2 regions of the Halomonas sp. PA16-9 genome follow, and region 2 is predicted to be linked to the other one. Evidence: predicted binding sites of a transcription regulator. Region 2 holds the regulator's gene; the other holds the start of a gene.
What was found. Region 2 encodes PhoB, which activates phosphate uptake and scavenging genes when phosphate is short. Its sites were predicted from a motif close to TGTCATANNNNTGTCANA; they were not measured.

Region 1 (7,477 bases), on a different replicon from region 2:
TTGATCAATGTATGCCTGCAGTTTATCGGTGGTTTTCATTACGCCCGAGCACTCGATCACGATATCGCAGTTCGACCAATCGCTATCGGCAATTGCTTTATTAGCGCTAAAGACGACAGTTTTTCCATCGAGAACGATAGCGTCATCGGTTGCCGAGATGCCCTTACCTGGTGCCCAGCGCCCATGAACTGAATCAAACTCCAGCAGGTGGGCAAAGGTTGCCGCATCGCCGCCCGGGTCGTTAATGCGTGTTATTGCTACCGCGCCAGCGTCTACCTGCCCCCACAAACTGCGCAGTGCCAAACGCCCAATCCGCCCAAAGCCGTTAATGCCAATACGTAGTGCCATGAGTGCCTCCTAAGCTAACGGTTACACAATCTATTAAGAGAAAGCATAACGGCTATATACGTTAAAACATATATAAACACTTAAAAAAACGCTTACTAACAAACAGGCCCACCGTGTAGTAGGCCTGCGTAGTAAGTATTAATTAGCAAGCATTAATTAACCATAACGACCCGAGATATAGTCCTCGGTCTTCTTCTGTGCCGGGGTTGAGAACATCACTTTGGTGTCGTTGTACTCAATGATTTCCCCCAGGTGGAAGAACGCCGTGTAGTCCGCCACCCGCGCCGCCTGCTGCATATTATGCGTCACGGTAATGATGGTGAATTTCTCTTTCAGCTTGTCCATCAGGTCTTCGATGGTGGCGGTGGAAATAGGATCAAGCGCTGAGGTTGGCTCATCCATCAAAATCACATCAGGCTGAACCGCAATAGCGCGGGCAATACACAACCGCTGTTGCTGACCACCGGACAGAGAGGTGCCTGGCTCATGCAGCTTGTCTTTCACCTCATTCCACAACCCAGCGTCACGCAGCGCTTTTTCAACCAATTCTTCCTGCTCGGCTTTACGGCTGACCAAGTCGTGCATGCGTGGTGCGTAAGCGATATTTTCAAAGATCGACTTAGGAAACGGATTAGGCTTTTGGAAAACCATGCCCACCCGGCGACGGAGCGCCACTTCATCCATTTTAGGTGCGTTAACGTCCAACCCGTCCATCTCGACCAGGCCTTCGGTGCGTACGCTAGGAATCAGGTCGTTCATACGATTCAAACAGCGTAAGAACGTCGACTTACCACACCCGAAGGGCCAATCAGCGCCGTCACATTTTTCTGAAAAAGATCAATATTTAGATTCTTCAGCGCTTGGTTTTTGCCATACCACAGATTCAAATCGCGAACCCGGAAACTCAGGTCGTGGCACGCAGCTTCATTTCGTGTATAGGGTTGCCCAACCGCAGGTGTCTGCTGGCCGTTCATTACAGTTGCATGGCTATTCATAGAAATGTCCTCTATAACGCACTGGCCTACCAGCGACGCTCAAATTTCTTACGCATCACAACGGCAAAAGCGTTGAGTGAGATGAGTATGGTGAGTAGCACCAAAATACCGCCAGCAGTTTTTTCCACAAACGCCTGCTCAGGTTCACCAGCCCAGGTGAATATTTGCGCAGCATCACTGTTGCCGCGTTGGTAAAGGAAACGCCCACATCGGGGATAAAGGCCACCATCCCTACAATAATCAGCGGCGCCGTTTCACCCATCGCTTGCGCCAGGCCGATAATAGAACCTGTCATAATACCCGGCATTGCTAAGGGTAGAACGTGATCCCGCACTACCTGCCAGCGTGAACAGCCCACCCCAAAGCCTGCGTGACGGATGGATTCAGGCACGCTACGCAGTGCGGTACGTGTCGAAATAATGATCACTGGCAGCGTCATCAATGCCAGCGTCATACCGCCCACTAATGGGGACGACCGCGGCACCCCGAAAAAGTTAATAAAGATCGCAAGACCCAGCAGACCAAATAGAATCGACGGGATCGCCGCTAGGTTATTGATGTTAATTTCAATAATCTGGGTTAAGCGGTTATCCGGCGCAAACTCTTCAAGATAAATAGCTGTCATCACGCCGATCGGGAAAGATATCGCCAGGGTGACGATCATGGTCATAATGGTGCCGACCACTGCCGATAAAATGCCCGCGTTCTCGGCAATTTTTGAATCACCCGAACCAAAGAAAGTGGTATTAAAGCGTAGATCCACCTGTCCAGATTCGACTCGGGCATCAAGGGCTTCCTGCTCCTCGTCACTCAAGCGATGCCGGTGTCCCTTCAAGTATTGATCGACATCACTATTCGCTAATACCCACTCCGCTTTACTGGTGCCGATCATGTCAGGATTGTTGCGCAACTCTAATGGAATTGTACGCACCGCCGTACGGCTAATTAACGGCAACAGCTCTTCATCAAATGCCCGCCGCCCATCGGTTTCGGCTTCTTGTGTGTAGCTAATCTCGGTTTGTATATAGGCCTGCTGGAAAGCGGGTAGACCTTTACTCAGCATATCGGCAAAAAACAGCACCAGAAAAAGGCCCGCGAGACCTAACGATCCCATGGTTATCCATTTAAGGCGGGTAGACTTTCGGTGACGCCGCTTAAGCTGCTGGCTGATTTCGTCAAAAGAGTGGCTCATCGAAACAGTTCCTCGGCGTTACAGGTTATTCACGCGGTATTTTTCACGGAAACGACGGATCATCAATACTGACACCAAGTTGAGTGCGAGTGTGATCACGAAGAGCACGAGTCCAAGGGCAAAAGCTGATAATGTTTCGGCACTTTCAAACTCTTGGTCGCCGGTGAGCGCCGCCACGATACGCACAGTCACCGTGGTCATATCTTCCAGCGGATTAGCGGTTAAATTAGGCCGCATACCCGCCGCCATAACCACGATCATGGTTTCACCCATGGCACGAGACATACCCAAGAGCGACGCTGAGATAATCCCCGGCATGGCAGCGGGCACTACCACATCACGAATCGTTTCCCCTTTGGTCATACCGAGTGCCAGCGACCCCTGGCGCATGCTATCGGGCACCGAATTGATCACATCATCAGATAGCGATGAGATAAACGGAATGATCATAATGCCCATCACAATGCCGGGTGCCAGTGCATTGTTATAAGACGCATCGAGCCCCAGAAAACCGGCAATATTGACAATGATCGGCGCCACGGTGATGGCGGCAAAAAAGCCATAAACGACGGTAGGAATACCTGCCAATACTTCTAACACCGGCTTGGCGACGGTACGCACTTTGCGCGGTGCAAATTCAGACATATAAATCGCTGAAAGCAAACCGATAGGCACCGCCACCAGCATAGCGATGGCGGTAATCATAAAGGTGCCAGCAAACAGCGGTACCGAGCCAAACTCAGCGCCGCTACCATCACCGCGACCCGCGGATGCTAAAAAGCTCGCGCCTGGATTCCAAGTGGTGCCGGTGATGAACTCCCAGAAGCTGTGCATTTGGAAAAAGCGCAGCGCCTCGGAAATAATCGAAATTAAAATACCAAAGGTCGTCAAAATGGAGATTAACGCTGCCCCAGCCAGGGTCATGCGAATGACCCGCTCAATGGCTTGACGGGCATGAAAATCGGGTTTTACTTGATTAAGACTCACCAGTAGCCCGATGGCTGCTATCACTAAGCTCGCCGCCAGCAGATAAAGCGTAGGAATGTCGGCGCCCATTAGAAGCAAAACGAAAGCGCCCAAGGCACTCACTACCACGGCTGGCCCGGCGTGGAGAGTACTGTAAACCAAGCGTATTGGTCAGGCTGGGCGAACATCGCCGTACCCGCGCTACGTAACCGAGTGGCTTTTGAACGGCCAGCAAAAAAGCCAGCAGCCCCAGCAGCAATAATGCACTGCAAAAAATCAGAAGAAGCTGGTTGGTCTGCATCGCATCTCTCTCACGTGGTCACCGGTTAAGAAACCTATCAACAATAACGGGTCGGCAGCTTGCGCTGCCGACCACTTTTAATCTGACCTACCAACTTACTTAAGAACGTCTGCTGTCATTGAAGTGCGATCTGCAACAGCCTGGCGCCACTCTTCGCGCTCTTCTTCTGGCAGAACGATCAAGCCGATATCACGCAAGTAGCCGTCATCGCCAATCATCATTTCGCTCATAAACATATCGACGTAATCGTACATCGGCGGGACGTCTTCAGCGTGCTGGTTCTTCACGTAGAACCACAGTGAACGCGCGATAGGATAGTCACCGGAGCTGATCGCCTCAGCTTCAGGATCGACGCCATCAATACTGGCGGCGCTGATCGTGTCAGTATTCTCTTCAAGGAAAGAGTAGCCGAAGATACCAAAGGCACCGGTGTCTTCTGAAAGACGCTGAACGATCAGGTTGTCGTTTTCACCGGCATCGATGTAAACACCGTCAGAACGAATATCGGTGTAGCCTTCATCGCCGTAAACATCCATACCCTCAGACGCAGATTCCATTACCAGCTCTTCAAAAGCATCGCGGGTACCCGAAGTTGTCGGCGGCCCATAAATGGAGATTTCACGGTCTGGCAGCGAAGAATCGATCTCGCTCCAGTTGGTGTAGGGGTTTTCAACTAACTCGCCATCAACCGGCACCATGGCAGCTACCGCCATGAAGATCTGTTCGCGGGTTAAAGCAATGTCATCGTTTTCGCTTGATTGACCCAATACGATGCCGTCAGAACCGATTTTAGCCTCGGTGATATCGGTAACGCCGTTCTCTTCACAACGCTCAAACTCAGACACTTTCATGCGACGAGAAGCGTTAGTAATGTCGGGTGTGCCTTCACCAACACCATTACAGAACAGACGCAAACCGCCGCCCGAACCAGTCGATTCAATAACAGGCGTCGGGTTACCAGTAGTCGCACCGAACTCTTCCGTTACGTAGCTGGCAAACGGGTAAACGGTACTGGAACCAACGATTCGGATTTGATCACGGGCTTGAGCAACACCGGCAACGCTCATTACAGCAGCCGCGATAACGGTGGTTTTTAGAATACGGTTCATGCGAAATACTCCTGTTCATGTAGGGATCTGGCCTTCGCAAGGCATACCTTGCACTGGTTCCATGACAACTTCATGACAGCGAGCAAAACGTAGAAAATTTTTCGTTACATAGAGGCAACCCGACCTTACATCACCACAAAAGTCCTAGCGCCGCGAGGGTGCATAACGCCAGCGAGGCACCTTGCAGCATGCGTCGGTCTAAACGGTGGGCTACGGTATCTGCCAAGGCGTTACCTATTAATACTGCAGGTAGGAAGGTAAGCGCGACCTGGAAATGCCAAAGCTGAATCTGGTCAGCCAAGGCAAGGGTAATTAAGGTCAATAGAGAGGTCAAAATGAAAAAGGCGGCTAGATTGCCGCGCACACGATCAGTGGGTAAGCCGTGCATCAGCAGCACGATGGTGGGCCACCAATAGCCGCAACGGTGCCAAAAATGCCAGAGAGCACCCCAGCGCCAAACAGCGTTATTCGGTTTACCGGCAACTGAAAGCGGCACAAGGTGACGAGTACCGCAAACAGGACGATGACCGCAATCAGCTTTTCTAACACAAACATGGGGGCGGCGAGTAGCAGCCAAATACCCAGCGCATTGCCGGGAAGGCGCCCCACTAGCGCCATGCCAATGGAATCCAGGCGCACCTCGTGCCAGTAATGACGCACCATCATCAGGGAGACGGTAAATCCGAACAGTACCAGAGTGACCGGCACCAGACGAGGCTCTAGCATCAACAGTAGCGGTGCGCCAATAATGGCCAAACCAAAGCCGGTAGCGCGCTGCACAAAAGCACCCATTAACAGTACGGCGGAGCAAGCTAACCAAGTGCTCATCGGCATATTGACCCAAGCCAGCATGCTATCCATTCAACTTACCCATTCAAACTATCCATATGCTCTATCCATACGCCCTATCCATTTGAAAACTATTCATCCGCAGCAGGTGCTTTAGTCAGTTTGCGCACACCGATATTGCCTAGCAACGCAGCGCCCAGCATGGTGAGTACCATGGGCCAAAGATGCTCTACCTCGAACAGCCCTACCATCACTCCCGCGAGGGCGCCGCAGGTAAACTGGATCCCGCCCAGTAGCGCCGTTGCCGTGGCGCTGATATGGCCAAAATGATCCAGTAACGACGAGATCGCGTTGGGTGTAATCAGCCCGATCATACCGGTAAACAGCATAATCAACGGCACCACGATCACTAGCGACGCGATGTCCAGGGCGGTCACCGCTACCAACCCAAGCGCGGCCACCAGTTGTATAAGCAACCCTAAACGCAAATTCTGCTGAGGAGTGCGCTTGCGGAGCAGATGAATATTGACCCGATTAGAGAGCGCAATAACGACCACGTTGACCCCAAACACTAGCGGATAAGTGCCGGGCGAGAGGCCAAAATAGTCGAGATAAAGAAACGGCGAAGCGGTCACAAAGGCAAACAGGCCCGCAAAGGAAGCCGCTACCGCACAGATATAGCCCATGCCTTCACGATGCTTAAGCACGCTGGCGTAGTTGCGTATTACCTGCCGTGGTGAAGCTGCCGGCAGCGACATATCGCGGGTTTCAGGTAACCGCGTTCCTAGCAGCCAGAGCAAAAAGCCTGCGTAAACGGCTAAGAATACAAAAATCAGCCACCAGCCGGCCACGTGCAGTAGCAAACTGCCCACTGCAGGCGCCACCAGCGGCGCCAGCATCATAATCATTGCCATGGTGGACATCACTTTGGCGGCCTCACGCCCGCTAAAGCAGTCGCGCACAATCGCCGCCGAGTTGACCACGCAGGCCCCGCCTCCCAGCGCTTGAATAAACCGCCAAGCCAGCAGCGTGGCAAACTGTTCGCGCCATCGTAATAGCAAGACTTGCCAGCATAAACACCACCAATCCGCCCAACAGCACAGGCTTTCTACCCATCCGATCCGAAAGCGGCCCAAAGCATAGCTGGCCCAATGCAAAGCCGAACAAGAATACGCTGATGGAGAGTTCAGTACGGTGAATACTGGCGCCAATGCTTTCAGCAATGATACCCATGGCAGGCAAATAAGCGTCGATAGCAAAGGGTGCCAGCGCCGTATTGGCGGCAACCAACAGTGCTACCCGGCGAGGATTAAGATCCATGGGTCTCCTTAAGGCGATAATGTACGCACTGGAATAGATAGGCCGCTAATCATAGCTGATTTTAAGGCCTTTGTCGGGATTGGAGACTATCGGTAGATAGCCCTTGGGAGAGGCCAGGGGCTTATCAAGGAGAGGGGAGCTTAGTGATGCGTAGTGGCGTCTTGCGACTCAAGCATGTCAACCAGTGGCTGAAACTGCTCACGGTTATGCTCGTTCATATGCATTAAAATACGGTGGGCTTCCAGGATACGATCGCGCAGTCCCTCTTCGTCTGCCGGCTCTTGGGGCAGCTCTTCAAGCTCATTGTTGAGCGTACTCGTCTGTTGTAGCGGCGCTTCCATCAGCGTGAAGAAACGCGCAAAGCCCATCACGTCCAACATCTGCCGTACATCAGGATTATCGACAATAATCGTCGGCGGCTGCTCCAGGCGCCCTTTCACCGCCATCGCGACCTTGG
Region 2 (7,477 bases):
CCTTTATGACACACTCAGCAAAATAAAAGGCTCGATGCCAACAAAGCGCTACGGCATCAATTCATAAAAAACAAAACATGGCATTGGATAGAGAGGCGCAAAGAAAGATCGGCGGAAAAGATAGGGGAGAAAGTAGCGGGGGAATAAGCGAGATAAAAAGTAGGCAGCAAAAATTAGGCCCCGCATTGCGGGGCCCGATATCAGAATTGGCTATAGGTAATAACTAACGCTAGCTTCCACTCCTTGTGCGGGGCTCCAACCTTGGAATTAACCCTGACTAGTGTTCTGATTGCCTACTGATTCATCCGTGAATCTTAAAAGCATTCTTGCTTTTGTAACATCCTGTTAATCGCTTATTCATTCTCTGAAAAGCTTTTAATGATATCTAAAAGGTCATAGATAATTAGCTACCGCCATTTTCTTCTACAAGCTCATCCTTGTCATACTCAGCATCGTCTGAGTGACTGCTTGATTGCGGATCCATGTCGCTGGCACCATCACCTTCGTCATGGGTTAAATCGTCAGTCATGTCTGTTGTATCACTGCCAGTTGAACTACCGGTACCTTGGGAATCCATCGGTTGCTCGTCAGCGGTAATACCTTGGTTTTCGTCAATCGCCGAATTTTCATCAGTTTGTGCAAAAGCTAATGGGCTTGCCATCAGACCAAAAGATACACCTAAAATGCCAGCTTTCTTGAGAAAATCCTTGGACGTCATATCCTACCTCCGATCGCTGTTTAGTACCGCTTAATGAAGAAAGAAAGGCTTACTGAGAAGCCAGCAATTCCTGCGGTCATCTTCCTTCAATCTGTACTCTGCAGAAGGCATGCCAAAAAACTGAAGAATATAAATAAAAACAACAAAATCAAACTCTTACTTAAAAATAAGTTATGCCAAAAAGGCATCAACTGAGTCACCACAACGCTTTGAGCTGTGTAAAAATGGCACATGGGTAAAGCTTTACCAACCTTGCATGCCAATATTGCACATTGTTACAAATATTATGCGATGGAATGACTTGCTAAATTAAACAAGACGCGAGGGGGGGAAGGGCGCAGCGAAACAACGCACCCTTGCCGGGAAGGGACTCAATTTGTAGTTGCGCATCGTGGCGCAACAGCACGTGCTTAACGATCGCCAAGCCTAAACCTGTGCCGCCAGTCGCAGTGCTGCGCCCCTTATCAACCCGGTAAAAGCGTTCTGTTAGTCGGGGAATATGAACGGGATCAATCCCTTCACCGTTATCTTCCACATCGATATAGCCGCCACCAGTAGCGCTAGCTTTCCAGCGCAGGGTGATTTGGCTGCCAGCAGGCGTGTAGCGAACCGCATTAAAGGCAAGGTTAGAGACGGCGCTGCGAATCTCCTGTTCACTGCCTAACAGTCGGGCATCGCTCTCAAGGGCGACGGTAATGGTATGACGTTGATGCGATAGGGCCAGCGCATCATCACAAACGCTTTGCAGTAAAGGCTCGAGTGGCAGTGGATGATGATCTTGGCCGCCCTGGTCAATTTCCAAACGCGAGAGCAGCAATAAATCGTTGACCAGATTCTGCATCCGCTGGGTCTGTTCCTGCATTTGCTGAATACTACGTCCCAAGCGCGGCGGAAGCTGGTCGGAGATATCACTGTAGGTTTCCAAATAGCCGGAGAGAACGGTCAGCGGCGTACGTAACTCATGGGAAACGTTGGCGACAAAGTCGCGCCGCATCTGCTCAAGACGATGCAAGCGGGTGATATCGCGAGCCATCACTAAGCGTTCGTCGTCACCGTAGAGGGTAATTTGATACTGCAGGATTCGCCGTTCATCAATCGGTGAGGTGAGCGTTAACGGCTCACTGTAGTTACGCGCATTAAAATAGCTGATAAAGCCCGGGTCGCGCAGTAGGTTGGTAATGTGTTGACCACGATCATGGGCGGTTTGTAGCCCCAGCATGGCGGTGGCGGCGCTGTTCCACCACTCCAAATCACCGTGGCGATCAAGCATGACCACGCTATCACGCATTGCTTCAGACGACTCTTGAATACGTGCCAAAGTAGCCCGCAGACGGCTTTGGGTGATGCGCTGACTTTTTTGATAGCGGTATAAACGATCGAATAGCTCGCCCCACATCCCGCGAGCGGCAGGCGGTTCATCGTTAGGGTGGAGGGTGAGCCACAAATAGAGTTCGCGTAACTGTCGTAAGTGGTAAAACAGGCATCCCGCAAGCCCTGCTGCGAGCCCCAGCCCAGCCGAGCCCAACAGCCAGCCCAAGCAAGTGCCCAGCGTGGCCAGCCACGCTATTCGCCACAGCTCACGACTCCATAAACGCACATTTACACCCGTGCAGAGAAACGGTAACCGGTACCCCGAACCGTTTGGATCAGGTTTTGATGCACGTCACCCAGCGCTTTACGCAAGCGGCGGATATGCACATCGACCGTGCGCTCTTCAACGTAAACATTGCCGCCCCACACTTGGTCAAGCAGCTGGCTACGTGTGTAAGCGCGCTCTTGGTGAGTCATAAAAAACTGCAGCAAACGGTACTCGGTGGGGCCCATTTCCAGCGCTTTGCCGTGGGCACTTACCCGGTGGCTCACCGGATCAAGCAGCAGGCCGTTAATCTCAATCGGGTCTTCAACGCCACGTGGCGTCGCACGGCGCAGCACCGCTTTTAGCCGTGCCACCAATTCCCGGGGTGAAAAAGGCTTGGTGATATAATCATCGGCACCGGCTTCAAGCCCTTGAATTTTATTATCCTCTTCGCCTTTCGCGGTGAGCATAATAATCGGGATTTCAGCGGTGGTTTCTTCACGTTTTAGGCGTCTCGCCAGCTCAATACCGCTAGTGCCGGGCATCATCCAGTCCAGCAGCAGTAAATCGGGTTGGTGGTCGACCACCATGGCATGGGCATCCTGGGCGTTATCCGCTTCGAGCACGCGATAGTCAGCCATTTCCAGCGCTACCGCGATCATCTCGCGAATTGACGCCTCATCATCGACAATCAGAACGGTCTTGGCGGTCATACCAGAGCCTCACGGTGTTCAAAGAAACTAGTTCAAAGAAAAACAGTTCAAAGATAAACAGATCAATGACATGTCAGTGACGATAACACCATGACTTGATGACAATTACATGACAATCGCCTCGATCAGCCAGCCGCAGGCCACCAACTTAGCGCGATACCGGCAAAAATCAGCAGTCCCGACCAGTGATTATTGAGAAACGCCTGGAAGCAGGCATCCCGCTCCTGGTCGCGAATTAAGCGCTGCTGATGCAGAAAAGTCGCTGCCATTGCCGCTAGCCCTAACCAGAAGAAACCACCTAAACCAACCCGCCAGCCTACCCAAGCCAGCAACCCCAGGGTGGCTAGCTGGAGTAAGCCGATAATCAAACGATCCGCATTTCCAAACAGCACGGCCGTCGATTTAATGCCAATTTTTAAATCGTCGTCGCGATCGACCATGGCGTACTGGGTATCGTAGGCCACTGTCCAGCACACATTAGCGCAGAATAGCAGCCATGCTTCCAGCGGCACGTGGCCGAGCACGGCGCCAAAAGCCATCGGAATTGCCCAGGAAAAAGCCGCGCCCAGCACCACCTGAGGAAAGTGGGTATAGCGCTTCATAAACGGATAAATAATCGCCAGCAGCACCCCGCCCAGCGAGAGCAGCACCGTAAACCAGTTGGTCAGTAATACCAGAATAAACGCAGCGGCCACAAGGGCGATAAACAGCAGTTGAGCTTCGGTTTCGCTGATACGGCCCGTCGCTAGCGGACGTTGTTTTGTGCGTTTCACATGCCCATCGAAGTGGCGATCCGCATAGTCATTGACCACGCAGCCCGCAGCGCGCATCACATAAACGCCGGCCACAAAAATCAGCAGCACATTTCGCCCTGGTACACCTTCCGCAGCCACCCATAATGCCCACAGCGTCGGCCACATCAAAAGCCATGTGCCTATCGGCCGATTCAAGCGCATCAGCTGTAAAAAATCTGCCACGCGAGCCCATCCCTTCGGCCGCAACAGTGAACGATCCATGCTTACCTCACGAAGAATAAGATGCAGGCGCTAGCCTAGCGCGAAGGCAGGCCAAGATCATCCGCCATCGCCGTCAAAAAATACTCTTGCACTAATAATGACAGACTGCCGTGCTTACAGCCGTGATAAAAAACAGAGCGCCTTCCCCAGGCACAGCCTTCCTGTATGCCGTTGACGCTAGCAAACTGGGGGGGATGCGTCGTTACTTCCAATGGCCCACGCACTAAACCCGGCTGGCGAAATAGCCAACTACCTAGCGAGCGCTCGCCCAAGCACTCTAGCCGTTGGCCCTTTACCTGTGAGAGCGGGGCGACCGAGCGCGCCACCACCCATGGCGTTCCATCTAAGCACAGCGCCACTTCCCGCAGCCAGGCGTAACGCTTGGCACCAATGCCCAGCGCCTGAGCCTCATCCTGGCGCGGCCAACCAACCCCCTGGCGCAGCAGTCGTACTCGAAACGGCTTCTCGCCACCTGCGACCATTAAGCGGGCGGTTAACGAGTCGGTGGAGGCAACCCACTGCCACCAGGAAGCACTCATCGCCGGGCGCGCCGCATCAATCGGGCGCCAGCGGGAAAATAGAGGAGTTTGCCGAAAAGCAGCAGCCGTCACCGAGTTCTCCAGGGCAATTAACGGGTTGGCTAGTGTAACATGGGCACTGAAAGGCTTTTGTTTCAGCAACTTTTTTAACGACTCGGTTTAGCGCTTCTTTTTTCGCAATCTTATTTAGCAACTTTTTTGGTGTCTGCATGCCCGCCACCCAAACACAAAAACGTCTTCTCACGCTGCGCTGGTGATTATTGGCACTGGAATGGCAGGGGTTGGCCTTGCCCGGCGTTGCGCCGATTGGGCGACCAACGCTCAATCACGCTGGTGAGCGCTGACAGCGGCGATGATTACAGCAAGCCGTTGCTCTCCACCGGCTTCGCCAAGGGCCTCGCGCCCGAACAATTAGCCCAGCGCAGCGCTACTGACCTGGGCGAAGAGCTAAATGCCCAAATGGTTATCCACACCCAGGTAACCGCACTGGATGTGGATAACCAAACAATTCTGCTTGAAGACGGCATGGTGCTCGGCTACGACACACTGGTACTGGCCACTGGCGCTGCACCACGGGCGCCCTTCAGCATTGAGCCCAGCGTAGCCCCACGCTGCTTTACCATTAACGACCTGGATGACTACCGCCGCTTTCACACGGCGCTAGGCCATGGCCCTGCACGGATGGCGATTGTTGGCGCGGGGCTGGTCGGCTGTGAATTTGCCAACGACCTCCACGCTGGCGGCCATCGTGTCAGCCTCATTGCCCCAGAAGGAACCCTACTTCCTCGCTTGCTGCCACCGCCCTTAGGGAACGCCCTAGGCGATGCCTTTAGCGAAGCAGGTATCCATCTTCACCTTGCACGTTCGATTGATTCGATAGCGGCCGAAAGCGGCGAAGATATCGTATTACGTCTGGATAACGGCGACGCTGTCAGCGCTGATCTCGTGTTGATGGCAACCGGCCTTGCACCTCGCACAGCACTTGCCGAATCGGCTGGTTTAAACGTATCACCTGGCGGTATAGTCGTTGACCGCCAGTTGCGTACATCGCACCCCAATATCTACGCCCTAGGCGATGCAGCCTGCGTAGACGGTGTTAATGCCATGTACGTGCAGCCACTACAAGCCAGCGTTAAGGCGCTGGCGGCAACCCTTTCAGGCGCGCCCACGCCGGTTAGCTTCGGTGCTTGGCCGGTAGTGGTTAAAACGCCGCTGCTACCAGTGGTGGCCTACCCGCCAACGAACACGCCTGAGCACTGGCGAATTGAAGGCGAAGGCGGGGATATCAGTGCCTTGGCTGAAAATAAAGACGGTCGTTTGATTGGTTTTGCGTTGACAGGCGGCTGCGTGAGAAGGAAAGTGGAGCTTTCCAGAGCAGCACCTGCACTGCTAGGCTGATTTTCGTCGCGTTCACGACTAGGCTAGAGAAGTTAACCTAATCGGCTACGCACCCAACAACATGCATTTGTTTGATGTTTGATTTCTTTTAAAAAGGGGAGATTCCTTATGCGCAAACCTGAACTCGCTGCAGCCATCGCTGAAAGTGCCGACCTATCCAAAGATAAAGCTGGCCAAGTGCTGAACGTTATTCTGGATGAGATCACCAACAGCGTTGCTAAGGGCGAAGATGTCGCTTTGATTGGTTTTGGTACCTTCACGGTACGTGAGCGCGCAGCACGTACCGGCAAAAATCCGCAAACCGGTGCCCCGCTGCAGATTCCGGCCAGCAAAAACGTTGCCTTTAAGCCAGGCAAAGGACTTAAGGACGCCGTTTCTTAATGAAGCTCAAGCTGACGCTGTGGCTACTGGGCGTACTGCTCAAACGTGCCCTGCGCCGCAAGCCGCGCTTTCGTGAACAGTTAGAACGCATGCGCGGCCTGGACTGGGGGATTGCCACGGAAGATCTAAGTATTGCCCGCCACTACCGGATGACACCGAAAAGTATCAGTACCGGCAAAGGGCTGCCTGTGGACTTAGATCTTGAGCTACGCTTCCGTGATCAGAATACCGCCTTGAAAGTGCTCAAAAAGCCAACACAGCAGGCCTTTCTCGACGGCATGATAAACGGCGACGTGCGCTTAGTGGGTGATTCCGCCGATATGAATAAGCTGCAAAAACTACTCAAGTATTTGTAGCGGTTTACGATTGGCATAGGGTAACGGCTTAGATTAAATAAATTTAGGCTGAACAAGGTAGAGGTATAAAAGCTATCGATGGACATACCTCATCAACGCCTCGTTTACTTTCGCGTTACCCTTGAGTCTGGCTCCGTGCGCCGCGCAGCGGCGCGCTTGGATATTGCTCCCTCGGCGGTAAGCCGGCAAATTGCTTTGCTGGAAGAAGCCTTGGGAGCGACGCTTATGGAGCGTCAGCGCGACGGCATTTCGCCTACTCCGGTAGGCGAAATGCTGCTTGAGTACTGCGAGCGCCGCGGCGCCCTTGATGAAGGGTTTATTGCGTCACTTGAATCCTACCAACGCATGGAAACCGGCAAGATATCGCTTACCGTCGGAGAAGGGTTTGTCAGTGACCTAGTAGCCTCCCCACTGCATGAATTTACCCAACGCTATGCGGGCATTCAGCTCGATATCCATACCGCAGGCACCTCGGGCATTATTGACGCTGTTGTCGGCGATCACAGTCATATCGGCTTGATGTTCCATGAGCGTACCCATCCCCAGCTGCGTTTCTGGTCATCTACTCCTCAGCCACTCATGGCCATTCTGCCGCCCGACCACCCGTTAACCAGCCAAACGGCGCCGCTCACGCTTACCCAGCTTAGCGACCAGCCCATGGCCATGTGGGACACTACCCATGGGGTGCGTCAAATGGTTGACCAAGCCTTTCAGCAGTCGCGTATAGCCCCGCGCATGGCGATGAATACCAACTCAATGGTGATTCTGGCCCAATATGTG

Region 1: FDY98_RS21610 (PstS family phosphate ABC transporter substrate-binding protein) is a predicted target of PhoB. The motif match lies at 4,972-4,989, and genes of this name have one in related genera.

Annotation. Positions count from the first base shown of each region.
Region 1 is NZ_CP040452.1:1,137,883-1,145,359, forward strand. It holds gene FDY98_RS21590 (ArsJ-associated glyceraldehyde-3-phosphate dehydrogenase) at 1-348, opposite strand, end outside; partial or broken gene pstB (phosphate ABC transporter ATP-binding protein PstB) at 505-1,343, opposite strand; partial or broken gene pstA (phosphate ABC transporter permease PstA) at 1,370-2,535, opposite strand; partial or broken gene pstC (phosphate ABC transporter permease subunit PstC) at 2,554-3,802, opposite strand; gene FDY98_RS21610 (PstS family phosphate ABC transporter substrate-binding protein) at 3,898-4,911, opposite strand; partial or broken gene FDY98_RS21615 (sulfite exporter TauE/SafE family protein) at 5,042-5,772, opposite strand; partial or broken gene FDY98_RS21620 (Bcr/CflA family multidrug efflux MFS transporter) at 5,832-7,020, opposite strand; gene FDY98_RS21625 (STAS domain-containing protein) at 7,161-7,477, opposite strand, start outside.
Region 2 is NZ_CP040451.1:3,396,220-3,403,696, forward strand. It holds gene FDY98_RS15865 (hypothetical protein) at 404-718, opposite strand; gene phoR (phosphate regulon sensor histidine kinase PhoR) at 1,023-2,315, opposite strand; gene phoB (phosphate regulon transcriptional regulator PhoB) at 2,318-3,007, opposite strand; gene ubiA (4-hydroxybenzoate octaprenyltransferase) at 3,133-4,023, opposite strand; gene FDY98_RS15885 (chorismate--pyruvate lyase family protein) at 4,059-4,634, opposite strand; partial or broken gene FDY98_RS15890 (NAD(P)/FAD-dependent oxidoreductase) at 4,834-5,960, shown strand; gene FDY98_RS15895 (HU family DNA-binding protein) at 6,069-6,341, shown strand; gene FDY98_RS15900 (hypothetical protein) at 6,341-6,697, shown strand; gene FDY98_RS15905 (LysR family transcriptional regulator) at 6,776-7,477, shown strand, end outside.